Regions from separate parts of the Acidovorax lacteus genome, predicted to be linked through region 2. Evidence: predicted binding sites of a transcription regulator. Region 2 holds the regulator's gene; the other holds the start of a gene.
What was found. Region 2 encodes FNR, which switches genes on or off when oxygen is low (the NO sensors DNR and NnrR bind a similar motif). Its sites were predicted from a motif close to TTGATNNNNATCAA; they were not measured.

Region 1 (14,212 bases), on a different contig from region 2:
AACGCCCCACGATGTGGAGATCGTCAACCCGGACCACGTCATCGCGCATCTGTCGCAAGGCGGCAAGCTCGACATGCAAATCAAGGTCGAGAAGGGCCGTGGCTACGTGCCCGGCAACGTGCGCCGCTACGCGGACGAGAGCACCAAGTCGATTGGCCGCATCGTCCTCGACGCATCGTTCTCCCCGGTCAAGCGCGTGAGCTACACCGTCGAAAGCGCTCGCGTGGAGCAGCGCACTGACCTGGACAAGCTGGTGGTCGAGATCGAGACCAACGGTGCGATCACCGCAGAAGACGCTGTGCGCGCTTCGGCCAAGATCCTGGTAGAACAACTGGCTGTATTCGCCCAGCTCGAAGGCGGTGAACTCGCGGCTTTCGACGCTCCCAGCGGCTCCCGCGGTGCGGCCACGTTCGACCCGATCCTGCTGCGCCCGGTCGACGAGCTCGAACTCACCGTGCGCTCGGCCAACTGCCTCAAGGCCGAGAACATCTACTACATCGGTGACCTGATCCAGCGCACCGAAAACGAGCTGCTCAAGACCCCGAACCTGGGCCGCAAGTCGCTCAACGAGATCAAGGAAGTGCTTGCTTCGCGCGGCCTGACCCTGGGCATGAAGCTTGAGAACTGGCCACCGGCCGGCCTCGACAAGCGCTGAGCAGTACAATCGAGAGTTTTCCAACCCGTGCAACGCGCAGTACCTGACACGGCTGCGCGTACCAACAACATTCAAGGAATAGCACCATGCGCCACGGACACGGCCTTCGCAAACTGAACCGCACCAGCTCGCACCGCCTCGCGATGCTGCAGAACATGATGAACTCGCTCATCGAGCACGAGGTCATCAAGACCACCGTTCCCAAGGCCAAGGAACTGCGCCGCGTGATCGAGCCCATGATCACCCTGGCCAAGGTGGATTCGGTGGCCAATCGCCGTCTGGCTTTCAACCGCCTGCGCGACCGCGACAGCGTGACCAAGCTGTTCAACGACCTGGGCCCGCGTTTCGCAACCCGCCCGGGTGGTTACACGCGCATCCTGAAGATGGGCTTCCGCGTGGGCGACAACGCCCCCATGGCGCTCGTCGAGCTGGTGGATCGTCCGGCCGCAGAAACTTCTGCTGAAGCTGGCGCAGAAGCTGCGAAATAAGCTATAATTTCCGTCTACCGCGCGATGGAGCAGTCTGGTAGCTCGTTGGGCTCATAACCCAAAGGTCGGAGGTTCAAATCCTTCTCGCGCAACCAAATTTCAGCATATGCTGACCCAAAAGCCCGCTTATAGCGGGCTTTTTTGTTGCTATCGCCCTGGTTGAGCCGCCTCCGTGTCCCCTTGCATGGGGTGCATGGTGAGGTGCTTATGCGCCCTGGGGGCGGCGGTGTGCAGGCGCCAAATCAGGATCGCCTGCGTTCCGCTCGCAAGGGCCGCGCTCCCAACGGGAGCTCCAGGCGGTTTCGTCGAGTGGCAGATTTCATCTGCGCGCGATGGAGCGATGCACTTTCACAGCCGCGTGCCGGCGGCGACCCGGACAGCGGCCCCCGTGTAAGCGCAGCCCGTGTGGCGAAGGGCATTGCGCTCCGCTGGAGTCGACAACGTTTCGGCGGCATACCCTCTGGCCTTTGAGTCGATGGTCTTGGTAGGCGTTGCTATGCTATTTGTAGCAAGAAGTGACGCGCTGATAAGCACAAACACTCAAATTGGCCATGCCGTCCCTATTCGGCTTGTAGCGTGGAAGAACGGGCCTTCATCACCCGCCACAGCACCAGCTGCCATGGACTCCGAGCGCAGCCTTCGCCACGGGTCCAAGGCTCGGTAGCCCGCGCCGCCGCGGCATTCGGGCAGTCGAGTGGCCCACCGTCTCCGCCTTGAATCACCCGCTGTCACTGGCCGCTGACAACTTGGCCATGGAACTCAAAGGTTGCGTTCGCAACCACTAGGGAATACCATTGGTTGCGCTAGCAACTAAATGGGCCAGAATTTGGCCTACGTCCCGTGCCGCATCGCGCCAACTGCCTGCCGGTGGACGGTCTTTGCCGCTGTACCTCCCTGCTCAGATCCTTCCAAGCGCCCCATGCCTTGCAGACCCTTGTCGCACTTCACGCCACAACCGTCGCCGCCACCCTGGACTCGCGAGGCGCAATGCCGTGTGCGGGCGAGTTGGCGGGCTTGTGTCGCCCTGACGCGCGGTGGGCCATCCCTGGGCACGGGCCCTTGCGCAGCCACGGAAGGCCGCGTCGCCCGCCTGCGGGGACGACTACTCGCGGGCCATACCCGCGTTTCAACCAATTCCGTCGGCAGGTGTGCTCCGCATCGCTTGGAGCGCAGAGCGCTGCTGCACCGAGGGGGGCGCTGATGTCCATCCACACCAGGCCGCCGCTGGAGCGCATGCTCACCTACCGGCTGCACCAGCTGCACAAGCTCACCGACCTGCAAAGCCAGCGCGCTTACCTGGATGCCACCGGGCTCACCCTCAGCGATGCGCGATGCCTGACGACGATCGGCAGCTTCCAGCCCTTGTCGATCAACCGGCTGGCGCAGATGGGCAACCTCAACAAAGGCCAGGCCAGCCGCGCCGCGCAGTTTCTGGTGGATCAGGGCTGGGTACGCAAAAGCGACAGCCCAGACGACGGCCGGGGCGTCGTGCTCACGCTGACCGCTGCGGGGCAAGCGCTGTTTGACCAGACCATGGCCGTGGTCGCGCAGCGCAATGCCGACATCTTCGGCTGCCTCGCGGCCGATGAACAGCGCCTGCTCAGCCAGATGTTCGACCGGCTGATTGCGCACGCGCAGGGCGCAGCGCCAGAGCAGCCCACCGACCCGGGTTGACCCGTCCGACTTTCCCCATTCCCCGCACCCATCCTTCACCCCCCAAGGAGACTCCCATGCTGATCCAGCAGATCCACCACGTGGCGTACCGCTGCCGCGATGCCAAAGAAACCGTCGAGTGGTACCAAAAGCACCTCGACATGAAGTTCGTGCTCGCCATCGCCGAGAACGAGGTGCCTTCGACCAAGGCCCCCGATCCGTACATGCATGTGTTCCTCGACGCAGGCCAGGGCAACATCCTCGCGTTCTTTGAGCTGCCGAGCCAGCCGCCCATGGACCGTGACCGCAACACCCCAGCCTGGGTGCAGCATTTGGCGCTCAAGGTCGATTCGGTCGATCGCTTGCTGGAAGTCAAGGCGCGTCTGGAGGCCAGTGGCATCGAAGTGGTGGGCCCGACCAACCACACGATCTTCAAGAGCATCTATTTCTTCGACCCCAACGGACACCGCCTGGAGCTGGCCGCCGACTGCGGCACCCCTGAGATGTATGCGCGCCTGGACGAAGTGAAGTGGGACATGCTCAACGAATGGGCGGCCACGCGCCGCGCGCCCACGCATGCGGCCTGGATGCACGACGGCAGCGCGGACCACTGAGGAGCGCGCATGCACACCATTGCTCTGAACGCGACCCACGATCCGTCTGCACGCAGCTGGGTGGCGTCGGCACAGGCCGAAGGCACCGACTTTCCGATCCAGAACCTGCCCTATGCGGTGTTTCGCCGCCGTGGAGAGGACGCCGCCCGCTGGCGGCTGGGCGTGGCGATTGGCGACCAGATTGTGGACTTGCGCGCCGTGGCTGCACGCGCGCCCTGGCATGGCAACGCCGCGCAGGCGCTCCAGGCCGCGGCAGCCGACAGCCGCCTCAACGCGCTGATGGCGCTCGGCTCCGAAGCGGCATCGGCCCTGCGCCGCGCGCTGTTCGACGCCCTGCGCGAAGGCGCAGCCCAGCAGGCCGTCACCCCGGCCGATCTCGTGCCCCAGGCCGACGCCGAATACGACGTGCCCGCCCGGATTGGCGACTACACCGACTTCTACACATCCATCCACCACGCGACCAACATCGGCCGCCAGTTCCGACCCGACCAGCCGCTGCTGCCCAACTACCAGTGGGTGCCGATCGGCTACCACGGCCGCGCCTCCAGCGTGGTGGTGTCGGGCCAGAGCTTTCGGCGGCCGGTGGGGCAATCCATGCCGCCGGGCTCGGCGCAGCCGCAGTTCGGAGCGAGCCGACGGCTCGACATCGAGCTGGAGCTGGGCGTGTTCATCGGCGCCGGCAACGCGCTGGGCGAGCCCGTGCCGCTGGACGCCGCCGAGGACCATGTGTTTGGCCTGTGCCTGCTGAATGACTGGTCGGCGCGGGACCTGCAGGGCTGGGAATACCAGCCGCTCGGCCCCTTCCTGTCGAAGAACTTTGCCACCACCGTATCCCCCTGGGTGGTGACGATGGAGGCGCTTGCGCCCTACCGCACGGCCTGGGACCGGCCGCAGGACCATCCGCAGCCGCTGCCCTACCTGGAGTCGGCCCACAACCGGGCCGCAGGTGCGTTCGACATCCAGCTGCAGGTGGACCTGTCCACGCCGCGCATGCGCAGCGCTGGGGCGGCCGATGCGACCATCTGCCGCACCAGCTACCGCCATGCCTACTGGACGCTCGCGCAGATGGTGACGCACCACACCGTCAACGGCTGCAACCTGCAGCCGGGCGACCTGCTGGGCACTGGCACCCTGTCGGGCCCCACGCTGGACCAAGCCGGGGCGCTGATTGAGCTCACCCTGGGCGGCAAGCAGCCGCTGCAGCTGCCGGACGGCGAGCAGCGCGTGTTCCTGGAAGACGGTGACCGCGTCACGCTGCGCGGTTGGTGCGAGCGCTCGGGGGCCGCGCGCATTGGCTTTGGCGCCTGCGCGGGTGAGGTGCTGCCCGCGCGCAGCATTTGAGCGAACGGCCCGGCGGGCCTGCCCCGCTGGGAGGGGGGGCAGGCCGGCCGCCGCCCCTAGGCCGCACTGCATGGCCCAGGTCGAACGCGCTCCGTGTGCGCCTGAGGTGGTGAGACTTCGAAAAAACGGAATTGTTGATGACGATAAATCGAATAAATAGAAGCGTCATCGGCCCTACAGTCGAGCCCATGCCCCCAGGCGTGGCTTGCAAAGCCTGGGATTCCGTGAAGAAGAACCGCCGAAAGGAAGCACCATGCGCATCACCACCCGAGGACAGTTGGCCGTCTCTGCGATGACGGACCTGGCGCTGCACCAGCAACTGCGCCCCGTCGCGCTGTCGGCCATCAGCGCGCGCCAGCGCATCTCGCTGTCGTACCTGGAGCAGCTGTTCAGCGCCCTGCGCAAAGCCGGTCTGATCGAGAGCACGCGCGGCCCGGGCGGCGGATACACGCTGGCCCGCCCGCTCGCGCAGATCTCGGCCGCCGACATCGTGCTGGCTGTGGAAACGCTGAACGGCGACGAACTGGGCACCGAGCGCGCAGCCGCGCGCGAGGCCACGGGCGAGCTGTGGACGGCCTTCCACGCCCGCGCTATCGAATACCTGCAGTCGGTCACGCTGCACGATCTGGTGATGCAGCACCGCGCGCGCCAGGCCGAAGCGCCAGAGCCAGCCCAGGCCACGGCAGCGCCGCGCGCTGTTCGCCTGCGTCCGGGCGTGCCGAACTCGGTGTTCGCGTTGGGTTCGATGGCGCTGGCCCGCAAATAAGGCGAGCCCTGGGCGGTGGCGTGCAGCGCACGCCACACCCCGCTCAATGCTCGTACACCTGGGCCAGGGACGCGAAGCCCTTGATCTCGATCGGGTTGCCGCTGGGGTCGTGGAAGAACATGGTCCACTGCTCTCCGGGTTGGCCGGCGAAGCGGACCTGCGGCGGCATCTCGAACGCCACGCCTGCGTGCTGCAGACGTTGCGCCAGGGCCTGCCATTGCGGCAGTTCCAGAATGGCGCCGAAGTGCGGCATGGGAACGCGGTGATTTCCCACCAGGCCGGTGGCGGCCGTGGGGAACGGTGTGCCCAGGTGGGCGGAGATCTGGTGGCCGAAAAAGTCGAAATCCACCCAGGTGTCGGTGCTGCGCCCTTCGGTGCAGCCCAGCACGTCGCGGTAGAAGCGGCGGGTGGATTCGAGGTCTGTGACGTGGAACGCCAGGTGGAACAGGCTGCGCATGCGGGCCAGCATAGCAGCCGTGCCGTGGCCCGGCGCGCTGGGGGCATTCCCCGCGCCTGAGGGCCACAGGCGCTCGCGCGTCAGGCCATGGACGGGTCGGCCGCCATGTTGTCGAACTTGCGGAAGAACTGGCGTGCCATGGCCACGAGCTGCGCGTCGGTCGGGTGGTCGGCGGGCAGAGAGTCCACCACCGTCTTGGCCACAGCGGGCTGGTGGCTTGCGCACCAGTCGCGGAACTGGTTGCGGGCCAGGCCCGGGCCGGTCAGCAGCACCTCGTGCGTGCCGGCCAGCGCCTTGGCCACATCACCAAAAAACGCGGCGTGGTCGCCCGACTTGCCCTGGTGCTTGTGGTGGCTGCGCGAATGCACGCGCTGGGACTCGACGTGCTCGCGGTCGAACATCAGAACGTGGGCGTCGGAATGGTCCATCCAGACCACGGCGTGGAAAGTGCTCATACGGTTCTCTTTCGTGGGTTGATACAGGGTTGGAGCGGGCCTGGTGCGATCAGGCGTGCTGCAGGTGTGGGCGCTCGGCGGCTTCCTGGCAGCCCAGGCAGCGGGCCGCCTCGGGCGTGGCCTGCAAGCGCGCGGGGGCAATGTCGGCCCCGCAGTCCACGCATTCGCCATAGGTGCCTGCGGCAATCCGCTGCAGCGCGGCGTCGATCTGCGTGAGGTGCGCGGTTTCGTGCTCGTCGATGGCGAATTCCAGATCGCGCGCGGTGAGCATTTGCGCCTGCGATTCCTGGGCTCCGGCAAAGTGCTCGGCAGCGGCCTCGGCGCGGCCGATGGTGCCACCGCGCTGTGCGGCGATCTGGGTGAGCAGCGCAGCCTGCTGCGTGCGCAATTGCTGTTCGTAGGGGGCGGCGGTGGTGCGGTCCATGGGGGGCTCCAGTGCAATCGGGCGGGATTCCGGCGGACCCGAAGCGTCGGGTCCATGGCTTCATCATCCGCCTGCAGCCCCGGGTGGGCGTTGACGTAGCTCAAGAGTCGCAACGGAGCGGGCCTAGCCCACACGCCGTGCGCAGAATGGCCGTACGCGATACGCCGTACGCCCCTTCGGAGCCTGTCCATGAACGCCGATGCCCCTTCCAGCCCGCCTTCCAGCCCGGTCGCCAATGACGCCGCAGTGCGGGCCGCCCTGGACGCGCGCTATGCGGCCTACACCACGCTGCGCATCAGCCGCCGTGGCCCGCAGGGCCGGGTGCTCGATGTGCAGATGCGGGCGCTCAACGGCAAGCTGCCCACGGCCGGGCATGTGGGTCACCGCGAGCTGTGCCACATCTGGCGGGACGTGGCCGACGACCCGGGCGTGCGCGCCGTGGTGCTGCGTGGCGAGGGGCAGGGCTTTTCCGGCGGGGGCGACCTGGCCATGGTGGAAGACCTCACGCGCGATGCCCAGGCGCGACGCCGCGTGTGCCGCGAGGCGCGCGACCTGGTCTACCAGCTCCTGCATTGCGAGGTGCCCATCGTTTCGGCGATCCACGGCCCGGCGGTGGGTGCGGGCCTGGTGGCCGGGATGCTGGCCGATGTGTCGGTGGCGGCGCGGCAGGCGCGCATTGTGGACGGCCACACGCGCCTGGGGGTGGCGGCGGGCGACCATGCGGCCCTGGTGTGGCCGCTGCTGTGTGGCATGGCCAAGGCCAAGTACCACCTGCTGCTGTGCGAACCGCTGACCGGCGAGGAGGCCGAGCGCATCGGCCTGGTGTCGCTGGCGGTGGACGAAGCCGAACTGCTACCGCGCGCCTACGCCGTGGCCGACCGGCTGGCCGAGGGCGCGCAGGGTGCGATCCGTGCGACCAAGCTCGCGCTCAACCAGTGGTGGCTGCAGGCCGCGCCGGTATTCGAGGCCTCGCTGGCGCTCGAATTCCTGGGCTTTGCCGACCCCGAGGCGCGCGAGGGCGTGGCTGCGCTGCGCGAGAAGCGGCCGCCGCGCTTTGATGTGCTTTGAGGCGCGCTGAGGCCGACGCCGTGCAGCCGCTACATCAGTCTTTCTTGGGCGCGTAGCGCGCCATCATCAGCGCCAGGCTCGCCTTGCGGTCGGCCTGGATGCGTTGCACCAGCGGCCGCTGGGCCATGCGGGCCAGGTAGTCGGCAGCGGGCAGATCGGCCAGCACGTCGCGCCCGCACACGATGCGCGAGGCCGAGGCCACCAGCGGCAGGTGCGTGATGGCCGCGCAGTCGGCCAGCGTGAACTGTTCGCCCGCGATGAAGGGCGTGTCCCAGCGGGCCAGGCGTGCAAACGCGGCCACGTTCTTTTCGAGCTGCGCGCCCACCTTCTGGCGCACGCCTTCGCTCACCGTGCCGCCAAAAAACGCCTGCGGGTAGAGGTTGCGCGCCACCAGCTCCAGGTGCAGGTCGAGGAACAGGTGCAGCTCGCGCACCTTGGCCGCGGCGTACGGCGCAGGCGGCAGCAGCGGCACCTGCGGGTAGGCCTGCTCGATGTATTCAAGCATCACAGCCGATTCGCACAGCGGCCCCTCGGGCGTGATGAGGTAGGGCACCTTGCCCAGGGGCGAGGCGGCCAGGTCGGTTTCGTCCGTCCAGACCTGGCGCTCCTCGAAGGGCACGCCTTTCTCGAGCAGGGCCAGCTTGACCTTGTTGTAGTAATTGCTGGCCGAAAAGCCGCAGAGCGTCAGCATGGTGGGTCTCCTTCGTTGGATGGGGTGTGCGCATGCTAGGTGCCCCGGGCGGGCGGAGCCGTCACCTGCATGACGGCCCCCGTTGCGCGGGGGCATCCAGCGCACTGCACCGGCCGTTGCGCGGGTGCCCCTACAATCGCGCCCCATGCCGCCGCTTGCCCGAATCCGCTTCCTTGCCCGCCTGGTGCTGGCCTGGTTTGCGCTGTCGCTGGGCGTGGCCGTGGCCTCGCCGCTTGTGCATCCGCAGGCCATGGAGCTGGTCTGCTCGGGCTCGGGCGCGATCAAGCTCATCGTCAAGACCGACGATGGCGCGCAGGAACTGGGTAGCCACACGCTGGACTGCCCGCTGTGCGTGCACCTGGGCGCACCGCCGCCCGCCACCGTGGCGGCCGTGCCGCCGCCCCACCCCCTGGCCCATGCGCTGGGCACGATTGCCGCAGCGCACATTGCCGGGCGCATCGGTGCGCCGCTGCCGCCGCGCGGGCCACCATCGTTCCTCTAAATCTGCTATTGATTTGATAGCTGCTCGTGCTTGATATATCGGCACGAGCGGCTGTTTTGATGTGGATTTCGCGACGCTGCGCCCTGCGCAGGCCGTGCCGAAGCCCGTGGCGCAGCGCCGCAGGCACCGGGCCGGGCCTGGCGTACGCCGCAGCACCCGCACCCTGAGGAGTGCCCATGCACCTGAAACCCCTTTCCCTGGCTGCGGCCTGCGCAGCGCTGGCCGCCATTCCGGCCGCCGCCCAGACCCTGGCGACCGAGATCGCCCAGGCCGCTACCCCGGCGGCCGCGGCCACCGTCACCTCCCCCTCCGGCACTGCCGCGGGCGCAGCCGACACCGCTCCGGCCTCTGCGCCTGAAGCCGCCACCGCCCCGGTGCGCGAACTGGGCATGGTCACCGTCAGCGGCGGGCGGCCCACCTCGCTGCCCACGCAGATCCCCACCACCATCGAGGGTGTGACGCGCGAGCAGATCACGCACGCCATTAACGCCACCGACAGCGAGGACGCGCTCAAGTACCTGCCCAGCCTGCTGGTGCGCAAGCGCTACATCGGCGACTACAACCACGCCGTGCTGTCCACCCGCGCCTCGGGCACGGGCAACCCGGCGCGGTCCATGGTGTTTGCCGACGGCATCCTGCTCTCCAACTACCTGGGCAACGGCCCCACCAATGCGCCGCGCTGGATGCTCGTCACGCCCGAAGAGATCGAGCGCGTGGACGTGCTCTACGGCCCGTTCTCGGCCGCGTATGCGGGCAATTCGGTGGGCGCGGTGGTGGACTACGTCACGCGCATGCCCACGCAGTTCGAGGCGCACGGCAAGGTCAGCGTGCAGCACCAGCCCTTTGATCTCTACAACACCCAGGCCACCTACGGCGGCCACCAGATCAGCACCTCGGTGGGCAACCGTTCGGGGGACTGGTCGTGGTTCCTGAACTTCCAGAAGACCGACAGCGAGGGCCAGCCGATGGTCTTTCCGACCCGCCTGGTGTCGGCGGGTGCGCTGGGCAGCGCGGGCACGCCGGTCACGGGAGCGGTGCTGCAGCCCAACCGCAGCAACCAGCCTTGGTACTTGCTGGGCACCGCCACGCAGTACCGCACGCAGCAAGACCACATCAAGGCCAAGATCGCCTACGACGTCTCGCCCACGGTGCGGGCCGCCTACACCCTGGGCTGGTGGCACAACCAATCCGAAGGGCGGCCCACCAGCTACCTGCGCGATGCGAATGGCAATGCCGTTTACAGCGGCACCGTGAACATCAACGGCCGCTCGTTCACGCTCGCGCCCAGCGACTTCAACGTCTCCAATGAAGACATCACGCACTTCATGCACGGGCTGTCGGTCAAGAGCCATACCAAGGGCGTGTTCGATTGGGAAGTGGCCGCCAGCCTGTACGACTACCAGACCGACACCCTGCGCGCCGCCACCGTGGCACTGCCGGCGGCGCTCAATGGTGGGGCCGGGCGCATCGTCAACAACAAGGGCACGGGCTGGAACACCCTGGCCGTCAAGGGCACCTGGCGCCCCGATGGCCTGCAGGGCGCGCACATTGTGGACTTTGGTCTGCAGCGCGACAGCTACCGGCTGCGCACCATCGAGAACGCCACGACGAACTGGATCAGCGGTGGTGCCGGTGCCCGCAACCAGGCCTTCAGCGGCGATACCCAACTGCTGGGCCTGTGGGCGCAAGACACCTGGAAGATCGCGCCGAAGTGGAAGGCGGTGCTGGGCGCCCGCGCCGAGCGCTGGAGCGCCAGCAACGGCCAGACGGCCAACGCCACCACCACGGTGAACCACGGCGAGCGCAACGAGACGTATCTCTCGCCCAAGGCGGCGGTGGCCTACCAGGCCAGCGACCTGTGGGTGCTCAAGGCCTCCACCGGCCGTGCCGTGCGCATGCCCACGGTGTCCGAGCTGTACCAGGGCGGCATCAACGCCAACGGCACGCTCATCAACAACGACCCCAACCTGAAGCCCGAAAAGAGCTGGACCACCGAGCTGACCGCCGAGCGCGACCTGGGCAATGGCTTGCTGCGCCTGACGGCGTTTTTCGAGCGCACCCAAGATGCGCTGTACTCGCAGACCAATGTGCTCGTCACTCCCAACGTGACCAACGTGCAGAACGTGGACGCCATCCGCACCAAGGGCATTGAGCTGTCGTACCAGGCCGCCAACGTTTTTGTGCGCGGCCTGGAGCTGGGGGGCAGCCTGACCTGGACGGACTCCAAGATCACGAAGAACGACAAGTTCCCCGCCAGCGTGGGCAAATGGCAGCCGCGCATCCCCGAGTGGCGCGCCACTGCCGTGGCCACCTACCGGCCCGACGACAAATGGTCGTACACCCTGGGCGCACGCTACAGCGGTCGGCAGTACAGCACGCTCGACAACACCGACGTGAACGGTTTTGCCTACCAGGGCGCGAGCCGCTACTTCACCACCGATGTGCGCGTGCGCTACCAGATCACACGGCAGGTCAGTGCCGCCGTGGGCATCGACAACCTGAACAACTACCAGTTCTGGAACTTCCACCCCTACCCGCAACGCACCTACATGGCCGAGCTGAAGGTGGATCTGTAACGCCCACACGATTCGAGAAAGACCTATCCATGCCTTCTTTTGCTATCAAAAACGTAGCTGCTTGTGCTCTACTTTGCTCGGCTCTGGCCGGTTTTGGTACTGCCCATGCCCACGTGGTGCTCGAATACCAGGTGGCCCCGGCGGCCAGCAGCTACAAGGCCACCTTCAAGGTCGGCCACGGCTGCAGCGGCTCGCCCACGCGTGAAGTGTCGGTGGACATTCCGGCGGGCATGCGCGGTGCGCGCCCCATGCCCAAGCCGGGCTGGACGCTGCGCATCGACCGCGCGCCGCTGGCCCAGCCGTACACCAGCCATGGCCGCGAAGTGCGCGAAGACGTGGTGCGCGTGACCTGGACCGCCCGCACGCCCGAGGACATGCTGGCCCATGCCCACTACGACGAGTTTGTGCTCGTGGCCACCACGCCCGCGCAGCCGGGCATGCTGTACTGGCCGGTGCGCCAGGTCTGCGAAAGTGGCCGCCACGACTGGACCGAGGTGCCGCGCGCAGGCCAGAAGCTGCACGACCTGAAGTCCCCCGCCGCGGCGCTGGAGGTGATGCCCGCGGGCGCGGCCGGTGGGCATGCCCACTGAGGGCCAGCCCCGCGCGCAGACCGCCCGTCCATCTCCGTTGAACCCTGCGGCCCGTGAGCGGTCCATCGGGCCATGCCCGGTGCCGCCGGTGGCCGCCACCCCCATGTTTGTGTTGTTGATCAGGAGCCTGTTGCCATGAACCCTCTTTCCCGTCCGACCCGCCGCATCCTCGCCCGCGCCGCGCTGGCGCTGGCCGCCAGTGCCAGCCTGTCGGTGGCCATCGCCCAGACCGCCGCCCCGGCCGCTGCCCCCGTGGCCCAGGTCGAAGGCGCCTGGGTGCGCGCCACCGTGCAGGGCCAGAAAGGCACCGGCGCATTCATGAAGATTACGGCCCCGCAGGGCGCGCAGCTCGTGGGCGCGCAGTCGCCCGTGGCCGGTGTGACCGAAGTGCACGAGATGAAGATGGAAGGCGACGTGATGAAGATGCGTGCCATCCCCGCGCTGGAGTTGCCCGCAGGCAAGCCGGTGGAACTCAAGCCCGGCGGCTACCACGTGATGCTGCTCGACCTGAAGGCTCCGCTGGCCAAGGACAGCACCGTGCCCCTGACGCTGCGCCTGCGCGACGCCAAGGGCGCTGAGAGCACGCTGGCCCTGCAGGTGCCGGTGCTCACCGCCGCGCCGGGCGGCGCTGCTGCCGGACATGGCCACGGGCACGGCCATTCGGGCGCGGGCTCGCAGATGGACAAGCACCGCCACTGATCGCCTTCGCCCCGCGCCACCGCCGCAAGCGTCCTGGTGGGCTGCGGCGGTGCGCCGTGCGACGGGGCATGCCGCGCAGGGTTGGCCCGCTTCGCGCCCCCGCGGCCTTGGGGTAAGCTGTGGCGAACCGTCCCAGCCACCCCCCTCGCGGAGCGACCATGAGCGATACATCCTCCTTCGGTTTCGGCAAATTCGTGCCCGGATTCGACTTCTTGCAGAACCTGGCCAAGGGCGCAAGCCAGAACATTCCGCAACTGCCGAACCTCTCGCACTGGGTGGCCCCCACCATCAACGTCGAAGAGCTGGAAAAGCGCATCGAAGAACTCAAGGCCGTGCAGTTCTGGCTGGAGCAGAACTCCCGCGCGCTGGCCGCCACCATCCAGGCGCTGGAAGTCCAGAAGATGACCCTGGCCACGCTCAAGGGCATGAACTTCAGCATGGGCGACGTGGCCAACGCCTTCAAGCTCAAGACGGCCGACGCCGTGATCGGCGGCGTGCACAAGGCGGCCGACACCGTCAGCAGCGCCGCCGAGGCCGTGGCTGGCGTGGCATCGCGTGTGACTGGCATGGGCCAGACCGAGGCCGAACCCGAGGCGGCCCCTGCCAAGAAGACCCCCGCCAAAAAGTCCCGCACAGCCGCCAAGGCCGAGCCCGCGCAGGTGGTGGACCCGATGCAGTGGTGGGGTTCGCTCACCAGCCAGTTCCAGCAGATTGCCGCCAGCGCCATGAAGGACGCGGCGCGGCAGACCGCCATCGACACCACGCGCAACATGGCCACCGGTCTGGCCAAAGAAGCCCTCAAGACCGCCACCGGTATGGCCAGCCAGTTTGCGGGCAAGGCCGTGGCCAAGGCGGCCAAAGCGCCCAAGGCCGCCGCCAGCGCCAAGCCCGCAGCCAAGGCCCCGGCAGCGCCGCGCAAGAAAGCCGCCTCCAGCACCCCGCGCAAGGCCGCTGCCCCGCGGCGGCGCACCAGCGGCTGAGCGCCGCGCGCCCGGCCAGGAGTCCTGACGCATGAAACTGTTTCCGAGCGCCCACGCCACCCATCCGCAGTGGCGCATGGCGCTGGCCCTGGTGGTGGCGCAACTGCGCGCCCAGATGGCGCTGCCGCAGTACGCGAGCGCTCCCAGCCTGGGTCTGCTCTACATCACCGACCACTACGCCGCCGAAGCGGCCGCGGTGCTCGACAGCCTGTCGGCCGAGCTGCCCGAGGTGACCGACTGGAGTGGCACCGTG
Region 2 (14,212 bases):
GGCGCTGCAGGAGCAGGGGCACCAGGTCGCCATGGTGGGCGACGGCCTGAACGACGGGCCCGTGCTCGCAGGCGCGCATGTGTCGTTTGCGTTTGGCCGCTCTGTGCCGCTGGCGCAGGCACGGTCTGATTTCGTGGTGCTGGGCGACCGGCTAGAGCTGGTGGCGCAGACCCTGCTGCTGGCGCGCCGCACGCTGGCCATCGTGCGCCAGAACCTCTGGTGGGCTGCGGCCTACAACGCGCTCAGTGTGCCCCTGGCCGTGGCCGGTTGGATGCCCGCGTGGCTGGCGGGCCTGGGCATGGCGCTGAGCTCGCTGCTCGTGGTGCTCAACGCTGCGCGGCTGGCGCGTGCACTGCCCGATCCCACATCTTCTGTCGCTGCTGCGCTGCCGGTTGCGGCCGCGCCTTCGTCGTCTGTTTCACCCACTGTGGAGGCCGCCTGATGGACATCCTGTACCTGCTGATTCCGCTGTCCGTAATTCTCGTGCTCTTGATCCTCGCAGGCCTGTGGTGGGCGGTGTACCACGGCCAGTTCGAGAGCATCGAGCAAGAGGGCGAACGCATTCTTCGGGACAGTTGACTTTCGTCAATGCCCCCAGGCAGTCACTGATTGAAACTTTCACCGCTATCAAAAGAGGTGCCCGATGGATTCTCCAAAAACAAGCGCTGCGCACTACAACGACTCGGTCGTGCGGCAGTTTTCTATCATGGCCGTCGTGTGGGGGGTGGTTGGCATGCTGGTGGGCGTTTTCATCGCCGCCCAGCTGGCCTGGCCTGAGCTCAACTTCGGTATCCCATGGCTGAGCTACGGGCGCCTGCGTCCGCTGCACACCAACGCGGTGATCTTCGCCTTCGGCGGCTGCGCGTTGTTTGCCACCAGCTACTACGTGGTGCAGCGCACCTGCCAGGTGCGCCTGTTTGCGGGCCCTCTGGCGGCCTTCACCTTCTGGGGCTGGCAACTCGTGATTCTGGCCGCGGCCATCAGCCTGCCGCTGGGCTACACCTCGGGCAAGGAATACGCCGAGCTGGAGTGGCCCATCGACATCCTGATCACGCTGGTGTGGGTGGCCTATGCCATCGTGTTCTTCGGCACGGTGGGCATCCGCAAGGTCAAGCACATCTACGTGGCCAACTGGTTCTTCGGAGCGTTCATTCTGGCCGTGGCGATCCTGCACCTGGTCAACAGTGCGGCCGTGCCTGCTGGTCTGATGAAGAGCTACTCGGCGTACGCCGGGGTGCAAGATGCGATGGTGCAGTGGTGGTACGGCCACAATGCCGTGGGCTTCTTCCTCACCGCGGGCTTCCTCGGGATGATGTACTACTTCATCCCCAAGCAGGCTGGCCGTCCGGTGTACTCGTATCGCCTGTCGATCGTGCACTTCTGGGCGCTGATCTTCACCTACATGTGGGCCGGCCCCCACCACCTGCACTACACCGCGCTGCCCGACTGGACGCAATCGGTGGGCATGGTGTTCTCGCTGATCCTGCTGGCTCCCAGCTGGGGCGGGATGATCAACGGGATCATGACCCTGTCGGGTGCCTGGCACAAGCTGCGCGACGACCCCATCCTGCGCTTCCTGATCGTGTCGCTGTCGTTCTACGGCATGTCCACGTTCGAGGGCCCGATGATGTCCATCAAGACCGTCAACGCGCTGAGCCACTACACCGACTGGACCGTGGGCCACGTGCACTCGGGTGCGCTGGGTTGGGTGGGCCTGATCTCCATGGGATCGCTGTACTACCTGGTGCCGCGCCTGTTTGGCCGCGAAAAGATGCACTCCATCAAGGCGATCGAGGTGCACTTCTGGATGGCCACGATCGGCATCGTGCTCTACATCGCCGCGATGTGGATTGCCGGTGTGATGCAGGGCCTGATGTGGCGTGCAGTGAATGCCGACGGCACGCTGACCTACACCTTCGTGGAAAGCGTCAAGGCTTCGTACCCGTTCTACGTGATCCGCGTGGCCGGTGGCCTGCTGTACCTGGGCGGCATGCTCGTGATGGCCTGGAACGTCTGGCTGACCGCGATTTCGGGCCGGTCGGTCAAGGTGGCCATTCCCGCCGTCAATGCGGCCCACGCCTGAGTCTGAGGAGCTTCACATGTCCGAAAACAACACCGCCTCCAAAGGCTTCAGCCACGAGAAGGTCGAGACCAACAACTTCCTGATGATCGTGCTGATCCTGCTGGTCATCGCGGTCGGTGGGCTGGTCGAGATCGTGCCGCTGTTCTTCCAGAAGTCCACCACCGAGCCGGTGAAGGGCGTGCAGCCGTACAGCGCGCTGCAACTGGTAGGCCGCGACGTCTACATCCGCGAGGGTTGCTACAACTGCCACTCGCAGATGATCCGCCCGTTCCGCGCCGAGACGCTGCGCTACGGCCACTACTCGGTGGCTGGTGAGTTCGTGTACGACCACCCCTTCCAATGGGGCAGCAAGCGCACGGGCCCTGACCTGCACCGCGTGGGGGGCAAGTACAGCGACGAATGGCACCGCGTGCACCTGATCAATCCGCGCGATGTGGTGCCCGAGTCCAACATGCCGGCCTACCCGTGGCTTGAGAAGGCTACGGTCAATCCGGCCGACGTGGCGCCCCGCATGAAGGCCTTGCGCACCGTGGGCGTGCCCTACACCGACGCCCAGATCACCGCTGCGGCCGAGGAAGTCAAGGGCAAGACCGAAATGGACGCGCTGATTGCGTACCTGCAGGTCATGGGCCGTGCGCTCAAGTAAGGAGGTTCGCAATGGATATCACCACCATGCGCATCGTCGCAACGCTGGCCAGCCTGGCCGTCTTCATCGGTATCTGCGTCTGGGCCTACCTGGGCAGCAACCGGGGCCGCTTTGATGAGGCAGCCAAGCTGCCTTTCGAGCAGGAATGACGATCACCACCAGAACGAGAATTACCCATGAGTGACTTCACCAGCAATTTCTGGTCGGTTTACGTCGCAGCGCTCACCGTGATCGGCATCGTCGCCTGTCTGGTGCTGTTGTGGATGGCCGGCCGCAAGAAGGTTATCTCCACCAGCGACAACACCACGGGCCATGTCTGGGACGAGGACCTGGTCGAAATGAACAACCCCCTGCCGCGCTGGTGGGTGTGGCTGTTCGTCATCACCGTCGTGTTTGGCTTGGCCTACCTGGCCGCCTACCCCGGTCTGGGCGCCTTTGCCGGCAAGCTCGGCTGGTCGCAGCAGGCGGCGTACGACGCCGAAGTGGCCAAGGCCAAGGCGGAGCTCGAACCCCTGTATGCGCGCTTTGCTTCGATGAAGCCCGAGGACCTGGCCCGTGACCCGCAGGCTATGGCGATTGGCGAGCGCCTGTACATGAACAACTGCGCGCAGTGCCACGGCTCCGACGCGCGGGGCAGCAAGGGCTTTCCGAACCTGACCGACAAGGACTGGCTGCACGGCGGCGCACCGGAGAAGATCCGTGAGACCCTGGAAAAGGGCCGCGTGGGCAACATGCCCCCGATGGCCGCGGCCGTGGGCACGCCGGAAGACGTTCGCAACGTCGCGCACTATGTGCTGAGCCTGTCGGGCAGCCCCCACGACTCGCTGCGCGCATCGCTGGGCAAGCCCAAGTTTGCCGCCTGCGCAGCCTGCCACGGTGCCGACGGCAAGGGCATGACCGCCATGGGCGCGCCCAACCTCACCGACGACATCTGGCTGCACGGCTGGGGCGAGGCGGCCATCGCCGCCATCGTCACCAACGGCAAGGTCAATGAAATGCCTGCGCAGGCCGAGAAGCTGACGGAAGCCCAGATTGGCGTGCTCACGTCCTACGTCTGGGGTTTGTCGAACAAGGCCGGCGCTGCGCGCTGAGCTTGCGCTGTGGCGGCGCGGGGGCGTCGCCACGCGTTCTCCGGGGCCTTGGGGCCCCCCACGTTATTGAAGATGAGCCACCATGCAGCCCACTGACGGCCAGCCTCGCAAGGTCATTCCGATCACCCCCGCGGAGCCTGATGCGTCTTCGCAGGTCGAGGTCATCTCCCTGTACGAAGCCCAGAAGAAGATCTACCCGCGCTCTATCAGCGGGCTGTTCTCGCGCTGGCGCTGGGGCATGGTGTTCCTCACGCAGCTCGTGTTTTACGGCCTGCCGTGGCTGCAGTGGGGCGAGCGGCAGATGGTGCTGTTCGATCTGGGGGCGCGACGCTTCTATATCTTCGGCCTGGTGCTGTATCCGCAGGACTTCATCTACCTGACGGGTCTGCTCATCATCTCGGCCCTGTCGCTGTTTCTGTTCACCACCGTGGCCGGGCGGCTGTGGTGCGGCTTCACCTGTCCGCAGACGGTCTACACCGAGATCTTCATGTGGCTGGAGCACAAGATCGAGGGCGATCGCAGCACCCGGCTGCGCTTGGACAACGGCCCATGGACGGCCGAGAAGATCCGCAAGAAGACGCTCAAGCAACTGGCCTGGATCTCGGTGGCGCTGTGGACGGGCTTCACCTTTGTGGGCTACTTCGTCCCCATCCGCCAGCTCGGCGGCGAGCTGCTGGCCCTGCAAGGCAGCTGGCAGATCTTCTGGGTGCTGTTCTATGGCTTTGCCACCTACGGCAATGCGGGCTACATGCGCGAGCAGGTCTGCAAATACATGTGCCCGTACGCGCGCTTTCAGAGCGCGATGTTCGACAAGGACACATTGATCGTGAGCTACGACCCCGAACGGGGCGAGCCGCGCGGGCCACGCAAGAAGGACACCGACCACAAGGCCAAGGGCTTGGGCGACTGCATCGACTGTGCGCTGTGCGTGCAGGTGTGCCCGGTGGGCATCGACATCCGCAAGGGGCTGCAGTACGAGTGCATCGGCTGCGGCTTGTGTGTGGACGCCTGCGACACTGTGATGGACAAGATGAAGTACCCGCGCGGGCTGATCCGCTATGCCACGCAGAACGGCGTGGCCCAGCACTGGACACAGTCGCAAATGCTGCGCCGGGTGCTGCGCCCGCGCGTGCTGGTGTATTCGGCGCTGCTGCTGGCACTGTGCGTGGCCATGTTGACCAGCCTGGTCATGCGCACCCCGCTCAAGGTGGACGTGGTGCGGGACCGCGCGGCCTTGTCGCGCATCGTGGCGGGCGGCAAACTGGAAAACGTGTACCGGCTGCAGATCATGAACGCCACCGAGACCACGCAGCGCTACCACATCTCTGCGACAGGACTGGACGGGCTGGAGGCTCTGTCGGACGGCGACGTCGAGGTGGGGCCGGCCGAGTCGCGTTGGGTGGCCTTGCGTCTGCAGATTCCGTATGGATCGGCGCCATCCGGCTCGCACCCGGTGCAATTGGAGGTGCGCGGACTGACCGACGGCCACAAGGTGATCGAGAAATCGGTCTTTCTGGTGCCCCGATGAGGCGCGTGGTGCTGCCGCAGGGCCTCGGCTCACAGCAGCTGTTTGAGAATTTGTAAGGAGTATCGAAATGTCCTCTTCCCAGAACCTGGCACCCCGTGCCGCACCGTGGTGGAAGTTTGGCCATGTCTGGATGTTGATCGCCGGACCGGCCATCGTCATCGTTGCGGGTTTCGTCACCTTGTGGCTGGCGCTGAGCCGCCCCGATCCGGTGATTGCCGAGGATTACTACCGCCGCGGTGTGGAAATCAACCAGACGCTGGCCCATCCCGAGAAGAGCCTCGCGCCCGCCATGAAGGGCCGCAACCATGCGGCCACGCCGCCTGAGGACCAGCCTCGCTGACATTGCGGGCCAGGCCTGTGGCGCCCCGCGTGGGAGGCCGGGCATCTTCCTCACAGCAGAACGGCCGAATGGCCGCAAGGAGACAGACGATGTGGACTCAGCGCTGGATGTGGATTGCATGGCCAGCCTTTCTCATGGCGGGCGTGCTGGAAATACTGGTCTTCGCGATGGTCGATCCGCAAGATCTTCACTGGTTTGGGCAGCCGGTGCCCCTGTCACGCGAGGGCGTCTACACCGTGGCCTTTTTTGTGTTCTGGGCCATCGCCATGGCCTCCAGCGCGCTGACCACGCTGCTGTCGCTCTCTCCGTTTGAAGTCAACCGGTGTCCGGTGCCGCAGGACCAGCGGCCGGACGACTGCCGCAAGGGCGCATCCTGTTCCTGAGCCGCAACGGTCGCGCGCGGGTGCCCGCAACGGCGTGGCACCGTGCTCCACGCAGCCGCTGCGTTGCGGTGGATGCACCGCGCGCTGCGGGCCGGGCGGTGCCAGGTTTTTGGTTTGCTATCAATTCAGGAGCTGCTCGTGCTTGTCAAATAAGCACGAGGGGCCGAAATCGCACCAGACAGCGCAAGCAGCCTACGCAAGGGCCGTGGGCGTGGGTGCGGTGCGCGTTTTTGCCGGTTGCGTTCGGTGATGCACCGGTGGGGCTGCTGCACAGGCGCATCGGCCGACCGCAAGCCGCCTGGTTCACAGGGGTGCCGGGGTGGATCTGCCGGCACGGCGGGCCGTGCCACAGGCCAGCGCTGGCAGCGGGAGAGCCGCCTTCAGTGGCAGGTCTGCTGGCTGTTCACGATGCGCTTGAGCGCATCGGTATCGAGGATGCGCACATGCCGCTGCTTGACTTCGACGATGCCTTCCTCGACGAACTTCGAGAACGTACGGCTCACGGTTTCGAGCTTGAGCCCGAGGTAGCTGCCAATCTCTTCGCGCGTCATGCGCAGCACCAGTTCAGACTGCGAAAACCCGCGCGCGTGCAGGCGCTGCACCAGGTTAAGCAGAAACGCCGCCAGCCGCTCTTCAGCCCGCATGCTGCCCAGCAGCAGCATCACGCCGTGCTCGCGCACGATCTCGCGGCTCATGATCTTGTGCACGTGGTGCTGCAGTGCCGTCACTTCGCGCGACAGGTCCTCGATCCGATCGAACGGCATCACGCAGACTTCGGCGTCTTCCAATGCCACCGCGTCGCAGGTGTGGTGGTCGTTCACGATGCCGTCCAGACCGATGATCTCGCCAGCCATCTGAAAGCCTGTCACCTGGTCGCGTCCGTCCTCCGTGGCCACGCAGGTCTTGAAGAAACCCGTGCGAATCGCGTACAGCGAGGTAAAGGCCTCACCGTTGCGAAACAGGGTGCCGCCGCGTTTGACCTTGCGCCGGATCGCCACGATGTCATCAATGCGCTGCAATTGCTGCTCGTTCAGCCCCACCGGCATGCACAACTCACGCAGGTTGCAGTTGGAACAGGCGACTTTGATGGTGAGCGGATTCATGGACTCTGAAAAAAAGATGGCAACGCCTGTACCTTCGATCGGCAGGCCGTCACAGACATTCTCCGAGGAGCGAGCCTGCAGCTGATGTAAGGCAAATTCTCGCCGCAGCTACCGGCAGATCGCTTGATTCATGTCAAGGACATGCCTCGAAGGCTAAGGCACAGTGCAAAAGCACGCAAGGATATTTCCACATGACCGCTGTAACGCCCGAACTGCTGCGCCGTTTCGATGTGCCAGGGCCTCGCTATACCTCTTATCCTACGGCCGATCGTTTCGTTGAAGCCTTCGGTCAGGACGACTACGTACTGGCGCTGGACCAGCGCCGTCTGGGCACCACCACCAAGGCGATGCCGTTGTCGCTGTATGTGCACATCCCGTTTTGCGAGTCGCTGTGCTACTACTGCGCCTGCAACAAGATCATCACCAAGCACCATGACCGCGCAGACACCTACCTGCGGTATCTGAGCCGAGAGATCGACCTTCACACCGCGCGGTGCGGCCCGGGGCAGACGGTCAGTCAGCTGCACTTGGGCGGCGGCACGCCCACCTTCTTGTCTGACGATGGCTTGCGCGAGCTCATGGCCATGCTGCAGCGCAGCTTTGTGCTGGCCCCGGGCGGTGAGTATTCGATCGAGGTCGATCCCCGCACCGTGACAGCCGAACGGCTTGCGGTGCTGGCGGAGCTGGGCTTCAACCGGCTGAGCTTTGGGGTGCAGGATTTCGACGCTGAGGTGCAGAAGGCTGTGCACCGCATCCAGCCCGCAGAGCAGGTGTTTGAGCTGGTGGCCTCGGCACGCGCGTTGGGCTTCGAGTCGATCAATGTGGACCTCATCTACGGGCTGCCGCGACAGACCCCTGAGTCGTTCGACCGTACGCTGGCGCAGGTGGCCCACTTGCGGCCCGACCGCATTGCGCTGTATGCCTACGCGCACTTGCCAGAGCGCTTCAAGCCTCAGCGCCGCATCGTCGCAGCCGAGTTGCCCACCGCCGGGGCCAAGATCTCCATGCTGTCGCGTTCGCTGGATGCTTTCATGGACGCCGGGTATGTGTACGTGGGCATGGACCACTTTGCCCTGCCAACCGATGCCCTGGCGGTGGCCAAGCGACAGGGGCGCCTGCACCGCAACTTCCAGGGCTACAGCACACAGCCCGATTGCGACCTGATCGGTCTTGGGGTCTCGGCCATCGGTCGCGTGGGGGCCACCTACAGCCAGAACGCCAAGAGCCTGGAGGAGTACTACGACTTTCTCGACCAGGGCCGGCTGCCCATCGTGCGCGGTTTGGCGCTCACCCGCGACGACATGCTGCGCCGCGCGGTGATCATGTCGCTGATGTGCCAGGGCGAGGTGCTCTTCGAGCCACTGGAGCAGGCCTGGTTGATCGATTTCCGCCAGTACTTTGGTGCTGAAATGGGCCAGATGGAAGACATGGCCGGGCAGGGCTTGGTCACGGTCCGGGACGATGGCATCGAGGTGACCGCCATGGGGTGGTTCTTTGTGCGCGGCGTGGCGATGGTGTTCGATCGGTATTTGCAGGCGGACCGCAACCGCGCGCGGTTCTCTCGCATCATCTGACGGCATCGGACCCGCAGCATGTCGCCTGCACAGCCTTTCTTCGGTCAGCGGGAGTGGTCTCCGTTGTGGCTGGAGGCTTGCTTATGAGTACCGCGCTGATCATGAGCGCGTGGGTCATGGGCGTGCTGGGGGGAGCCCACTGCCTGGTCATGTGTTCGGCACCGTGCAGCACCGTCGTGCAGGCGACACCACCGCAAGCGGCCAGTGGTCTGCAGACGGTTCAGTGGGCGTCGCTCGCCCCACCGTCCCCGCGCTGGTCGCGTCTCGTCGGTTTCCACCTCGGCCGTTTGCTCGGCTACGGCCTGCTGGGCGCAGGGGCGGCGCTGGCCATGGACAGCCTCGCCTGGTTCAGTCAGGCCACGGCGGCGCTCCGACCCCTGTGGTCGCTGGCGCATGTGGCCATGCTGGCCTGGGGCCTGCTGCTGGTGCTGCAGGCCCGGCAGCCCCAGTGGGTGGAGGCAGGGGGGCGGGCGGTGTGGCGGCGCCTTGGCCCCTGGGTCGGATCGTCCGGCGGCGCTGTCGGTTCAGGGGTGGCCTGGGCCTTGATGCCTTGCGGTCTGTTGTATTCGGCGCTGCTGGTGGCCGCGCTGAGTGGCGGGGCGCTGGCCGGTGCAGGGGTGATGGTGGCTTTCGGGCTGGGGACGGGGCTCTGGCTGGTCTCCGCTCCCTGGGCCTGGGGCCGACTGCGCAGGGTCTTCAATGCCTGGCGTGCCGAGTGGGGCACACGCCTCGCCGGGGGAATGCTCTGCGCTGTGGCGGTGTGGGCCCTCTGGTACGACCTGGTCCATAAGCCCTCGCTTTGGTGCCGTTGAGGCGCAGGCGCCACGGGGAGGGCGCACACGGGCATTGTTCACGAGACAAGCCATTCGAACTGGTGATAATGGTTACAGACCATTTGTGACCACTGGTCACCCCGGGGCTTCGTGCGCAACTGACGTGAACACTTCCATCCTCATCGACATTGGCCAACTGCGCATTGGCATGTACATCCAGCTGGACGTAGGCTGGCTGCACCATCCTTTTCCTGTGAGCAGTTTCCGGGTGTCTTCGGCCGACCAGATCGCCACGCTGCGCGAACTGGGTCTGCAGCAGGTGCGTTACTTTCCCAAAAAGAGCGATCCTGGGGTGGATGAGTTGCCCCCCGCCGTCGTGGCTCCTGCGGTCACCGAGGTCCCGCCTGAGACGGCAGTGGTGGCAGAAAATGCTGCCGACGCGGAAATGCGGCGCCGCAAGCGGGAGCTTGAGGAGCAGCATCGAGCCCTGGCCAGTTGCAATCAGCGCTTCGGCGAGGCGACCCGCAAGTACATCGAGTTGGGTTCGCTGGTCTATGACGACCCAGCCGATGCCAAGCGCCAGACGGAAGCCTTGGTCGCCCGGTGTGCAGCCGACATGCTGAGCAACGGCGAATCGGTGATCCGACTGCTTTCGGAAGGCGCGGGAGAGCGCAGTGCGCTGCACCCGGTGAATGTGATGGTGCTGAGCATGCTGCTCGCCAAAGCACTGGGCTTGCAGGGGGAGGAGCTGCAGTCGCTGGGCGTGGCGGCTCTGTTGCACGATCTGGGCAAGCTCAAGCTGCCCGATGGCTTTCGCGAGTCTCTGCCAAGCTTGACGCCCAACGACCGCCTGCGCTACCAGACCCATGTGGCCGAGTCCGTGGCATTTGCGTCGCGGATGGGGTTGCCGCCCGCGGTGCTGACCGCCATCGCCCACCACCACGAGATGGCCGATGGCAGCGGTTTTCCGCAGCGCCTCGCAGCCCCGCAACTGCCTCGGTCCAGTCAGATCTTGTCGCTGGTCAACCGATATGACCGGATGTGCAACCCGTTGCCCGGTGCTGACGCCTTGACGCCCCACGAGGTGCTGTCGGTGCTGTTTGCGCAGCACAAGTCCAAGTTTGATCCGGTGGTGCTGGGAGCGTTCATTCGCATGATGGGGGTCTATCCCCCGGGATCGGTGGTCCAGTTGGTCAATGACCGCTATGCCATCGTGGTGTCGGTCAACTCCTCTCGGCCTCTGAGGCCTCGGGTCGTGGTGCACGATTCGCAGATTCCCAAGGAAGAGGCGCTGATTCTGGATCTGGAGACAGTTCCGGAGCTGGGGATTCGCCGCAGTCTCAAGCCTGCGCAGTTACCGCGTGAGGCCTTGGACTATCTGTCGCCCCGCAAGCGCATCTGCTATTTCTTCGAGCGGGCCGTGAGCCCGGCGTCCTCCGAGGCGGCCCCGTGACGGAAGATGTGCGCTTCGCCTGGCTGGATGCCTTGCAGGAGGCGGTCTGGCTGATCGACGCGCAGACCCTCCGGATCGTGCACGCCAACCACGTTGCTGGGCAGCTGGTGCGCATGCCTGCGCAAGACATGGCGGGCCGCCCTGTGATTGACTTGGCAGCCACCCCCGAGGACTTTGTGTTCTGGAGTGAGCCCACCTCGGTCGTTGCGGACGGCATTCATTCTCTGAGCCACCTGTTGCGCTCAGACGGGACACTGGTGGCAGTTGAGCGACGGGTTGCCCCCGCGGTGCTCCCGGACGGACGCCCCGCGTTCTTGCTGACGGCACTGGACCGCAGTCGCCAAGTCGAGACGGAGCGTGAGCTGGAGACCCTGCTTTCAGAGTTGCGGGCCACGCTGGATTCTGCGGCCGATGGCATGCTCGTTTGTGGCTTGAGTGGCCAGGTCCGCGCGTTCAACCAGCGGCTGGCACAGCTATGGGCCATACCGGCCGATCTGCTGCTGCAGCGGGACGACGAGGCCATTCACAAGCACATGGCGTCTCAGGTCCAGGACCCGGTGTTCTACCGCCAGCGGCTGGACGAGATCGGTTGTGAGCCCCTCAAGGAAAGCACCGACCTGCTGTCCTTGCGCAATGGCACGATCATGGAGCGCCGATCGGTGCCGCAGTTTATCCACGGCAGTCCTGCGGGACGTGTGTACTCGTTCCGCGACATCACGCGACAGACCGAGGTTCAGGCCAGTCTGCGTCTGGCTGCCCGGGTGTTCGAATCGAGCCTGGATGCCATTTTCATTGCCGACAGCCAGCACCATCTGATCCGCATGAACCCCGGATGCGAGAAACTGGTAGGGCCGTCGGCTCCGACGTTCCTCGGTTGCATGGCCGCTGCACTGTTCGGCTGCGGGTCCGATGCGGCTTTCATGCAGCAGGTATTGACTTCCTGGGATGCGGATGGTTACTGGGAGGGCGAGCTGTGGCTGCCCCGCGACAACGAAGCCTACTGCGCGGTCCAGCTGTCATGGGTGGCCCTGCGGGACGACGAGGGGCGGCTGGTCCAGAGCATTGGCTTCATGCGCGACCTGACCCAGCAGCACGCCGCCCAAAAGCGTATTGAAGAGCTCGCGTACAGCGACGTGCTGACAGGGCTTCCCAACCGCCTGCTGTTGTCGCAGCGTGTGGACACCGCGGTACAAGGCGCGCGCCAGTCGGACACGGGCTTTGCGATCCTGTTTCTGGATCTCGATCGCTTCAAGATCATCAACGACTCGCTTGGTCATCCGTTCGGGGACCGCGTATTGCAATTGGTTGCAGAGCGCATCCAAGGGTGTCTGCGGCAGACCGATATGCTGTGCCGCCTGGGCGGCGACGAGTTCGTGGTGTACCTGCACGGTGCGGGCGCTGTGATTGCCGAGAATGTCTCGCGGCGCATCCTGGACGATATGCTGCGCCCTTTCATGCTGGATGAGATGGGGTTCTCCATCCAGTGCAGCATCGGTATCGCGCTCTATCCGCAGGACGGCAAAACGCTGGACGACCTGATCAAGCAGGCCGACACCGCCATGTACCGTGTCAAGGAACTGGGGCGCGGCAGCTACGGCTTCTACCAGCCGCAAATGAACGCGAACCTGCTGTCTCGCATGAAGCTGGAACACGCCATGCGGCAGGCGATTGGCAGCGGCGGCATGGACGTGCACTTTCAGCCGCAGGTGGACATGTCCTCCGGACGCATCACTGGCGCTGAAGCGCTCGCCCGCTGGAACGATCCAGAGCTGGGGGCTGTGTCGCCGGGCACCTTCATTCCGTTGGCAGAAGAGTCGGGCTACATCGTCACGCTAGGGGCGTGGGTCATGGAGCGCTCCATACAGCGTGCAGCGGCCTGGATGCAGGCCGGCACACCGGTGGTCGTGTCGGTCAACGTGTCGGCCCTTGAGTTTCGCCAACCCGACTTCGTGGATCGGCTTACCCGACTACTGGCGGTGTACCACCTGCCCCCAGCCATGCTCGAGCTCGAGCTGACCGAAAGCATCCTGCTGCAGGAGGCGCAAGAAATGGCGGCACGCCTCCACGAGTTGTCGGCCTTGGGCATTGGTCTGGCGATCGACGACTTCGGCACGGGCTACTCCAGCCTCGCCTACCTGAAAAAGCTGCCGATCCAAAAGCTCAAGATCGATCAGTCTTTTGTGCGTGGATTGCCGGACGACGAAGGCGATCAGGCCATCATCCGCGCCATCATCAGCATCGGCCAGGCTTTGCACATCGAGGTGGTTGCCGAGGGGGTAGAGAACCCCATTCAGCGTCAGGTGCTGCAGGAGTTGCGCTGCGACCACTACCAGGGTTTTTTGTGCTCGCCTGCGGTGCCCGCAGACATGTTTGCGCAGTTGCTGCAGTTGTCGGCTGCGGTACCGCTTGTGCCGCCTCCCGCTCCGGTCCGGCGCGTACCAGCGGGGCCGGCGCCCAGCAGTTCCTCGTAGCGGAGGCGGCGGCTGTGCCGCCATCAGTTGCCCAGCGCGATCACGCCCTTCCAGAACATATAGGCGGCCAGTGCAAACAGCAGGCTGGCAAACACCCGCTTGAGCTTGCGTACCGGCAGCCGATGGGCGACACGCGCGCCCAGGGGAGCCGTCAGCACGCTGCAGACGGCGATCAGTGCGAGTCCCGGAAGCCACACATAGCCCAGAGAGCCTTCCGGGCGTCCGTGCATGCCAAGTCCGGAGCCGACGTAGCCTGCCACGTTGGCCAGCGCAATCGGAAAACCAAGCGCTGCACTGGTGGCCACCGCGTTGTGGATGCTCACGTTGCACCAGGTCATGAACGGCACACTCACGAAGCCTCCGCCCGCGCCCACCAGACCCGACAGAAACCCGATGCCGCCGCCTGCGACCCACTGCCCGGCGGTGCCTGGCATCTGACGGGCTGGAGACGGCTTCTTGTCCAAAAACATCTGCGTGGCCGAGAAGCTCACGAACAGGCCAAAGAACAAGGCCAGATAGGCCCCCTTGAGCAGGGCAAAGACGCCTAGGCTGGCCAGCAGCCCCCCCAGCACAATGCCGGGCGCGAGCCGCTGCACGATGTCCCAGCGCACGGCGCCCTTGGCGTGGTGCGCGCGCACGCTGGAGACCGAGGTGAACACGATGGTCGCCATGGAGGTGGCAATTGCCATCTTGACGGCCAAGTCCGGGGCCACGTCCCGAGCCCCCAGGATGAAGGTCAGGAACGGCACGAGCAGCATGCCCCCCCC

Region 1: ABD866_RS00170 (TraR/DksA family transcriptional regulator) is a predicted target of FNR. The motif match lies at 6,944-6,957, and genes of this name have one in related genera.

What each region holds. Positions count from the first base shown of each region.
Region 1 is NZ_BAABEX010000001.1:19,237-33,448, forward strand. Features, by position in the region: gene ABD866_RS00125 (DNA-directed RNA polymerase subunit alpha) at 1-655, shown strand, start outside; gene rplQ (50S ribosomal protein L17) at 742-1,143, shown strand; tRNA gene ABD866_RS00135 (tRNA-Met) at 1,162-1,238, shown strand; gene ABD866_RS00140 (MarR family winged helix-turn-helix transcriptional regulator) at 2,344-2,817, shown strand; gene ABD866_RS00145 (VOC family protein) at 2,874-3,410, shown strand; gene fahA (fumarylacetoacetase) at 3,420-4,751, shown strand; gene ABD866_RS00155 (Rrf2 family transcriptional regulator) at 5,005-5,517, shown strand; gene ABD866_RS00160 (VOC family protein) at 5,561-5,974, opposite strand; gene ABD866_RS00165 (hypothetical protein) at 6,055-6,429, opposite strand; gene ABD866_RS00170 (TraR/DksA family transcriptional regulator) at 6,479-6,853, opposite strand; gene ABD866_RS00175 (enoyl-CoA hydratase/isomerase family protein) at 7,043-7,921, shown strand; gene ABD866_RS00180 (glutathione S-transferase family protein) at 7,956-8,612, opposite strand; gene ABD866_RS00185 (DUF2946 family protein) at 8,758-9,114, shown strand; gene ABD866_RS00190 (TonB-dependent receptor) at 9,291-11,690, shown strand; gene ABD866_RS00195 (YcnI family copper-binding membrane protein) at 11,720-12,280, shown strand; gene ABD866_RS00200 (copper chaperone PCu(A)C) at 12,416-12,979, shown strand; gene ABD866_RS00205 (PhaM family polyhydroxyalkanoate granule multifunctional regulatory protein) at 13,138-13,959, shown strand; gene ABD866_RS00210 (FIST signal transduction protein) at 13,991-14,212, shown strand, end outside.
Region 2 is NZ_BAABEX010000030.1:63,157-77,368, reverse strand. Features, by position in the region: gene ABD866_RS15265 (heavy metal translocating P-type ATPase) at 1-442, shown strand, start outside; gene ccoS (cbb3-type cytochrome oxidase assembly protein CcoS) at 442-579, shown strand; gene ccoN (cytochrome-c oxidase, cbb3-type subunit I) at 644-2,083, shown strand; gene ccoO (cytochrome-c oxidase, cbb3-type subunit II) at 2,100-2,729, shown strand; gene ABD866_RS15245 (cbb3-type cytochrome oxidase subunit 3) at 2,741-2,878, shown strand; gene ccoP (cytochrome-c oxidase, cbb3-type subunit III) at 2,906-3,820, shown strand; gene ccoG (cytochrome c oxidase accessory protein CcoG) at 3,903-5,348, shown strand; gene ABD866_RS15230 (FixH family protein) at 5,416-5,688, shown strand; gene ABD866_RS15225 (hypothetical protein) at 5,778-6,071, shown strand; gene fnr (fumarate/nitrate reduction transcriptional regulator Fnr) at 6,452-7,174, opposite strand; gene hemN (oxygen-independent coproporphyrinogen III oxidase) at 7,366-8,748, shown strand; gene ABD866_RS15210 (sulfite exporter TauE/SafE family protein) at 8,832-9,560, shown strand; gene ABD866_RS15205 (cyclic di-GMP phosphodiesterase) at 9,685-10,974, shown strand; gene ABD866_RS15200 (sensor domain-containing protein) at 10,971-13,445, shown strand; gene ABD866_RS15195 (sulfite exporter TauE/SafE family protein) at 13,469-14,212, opposite strand, start outside.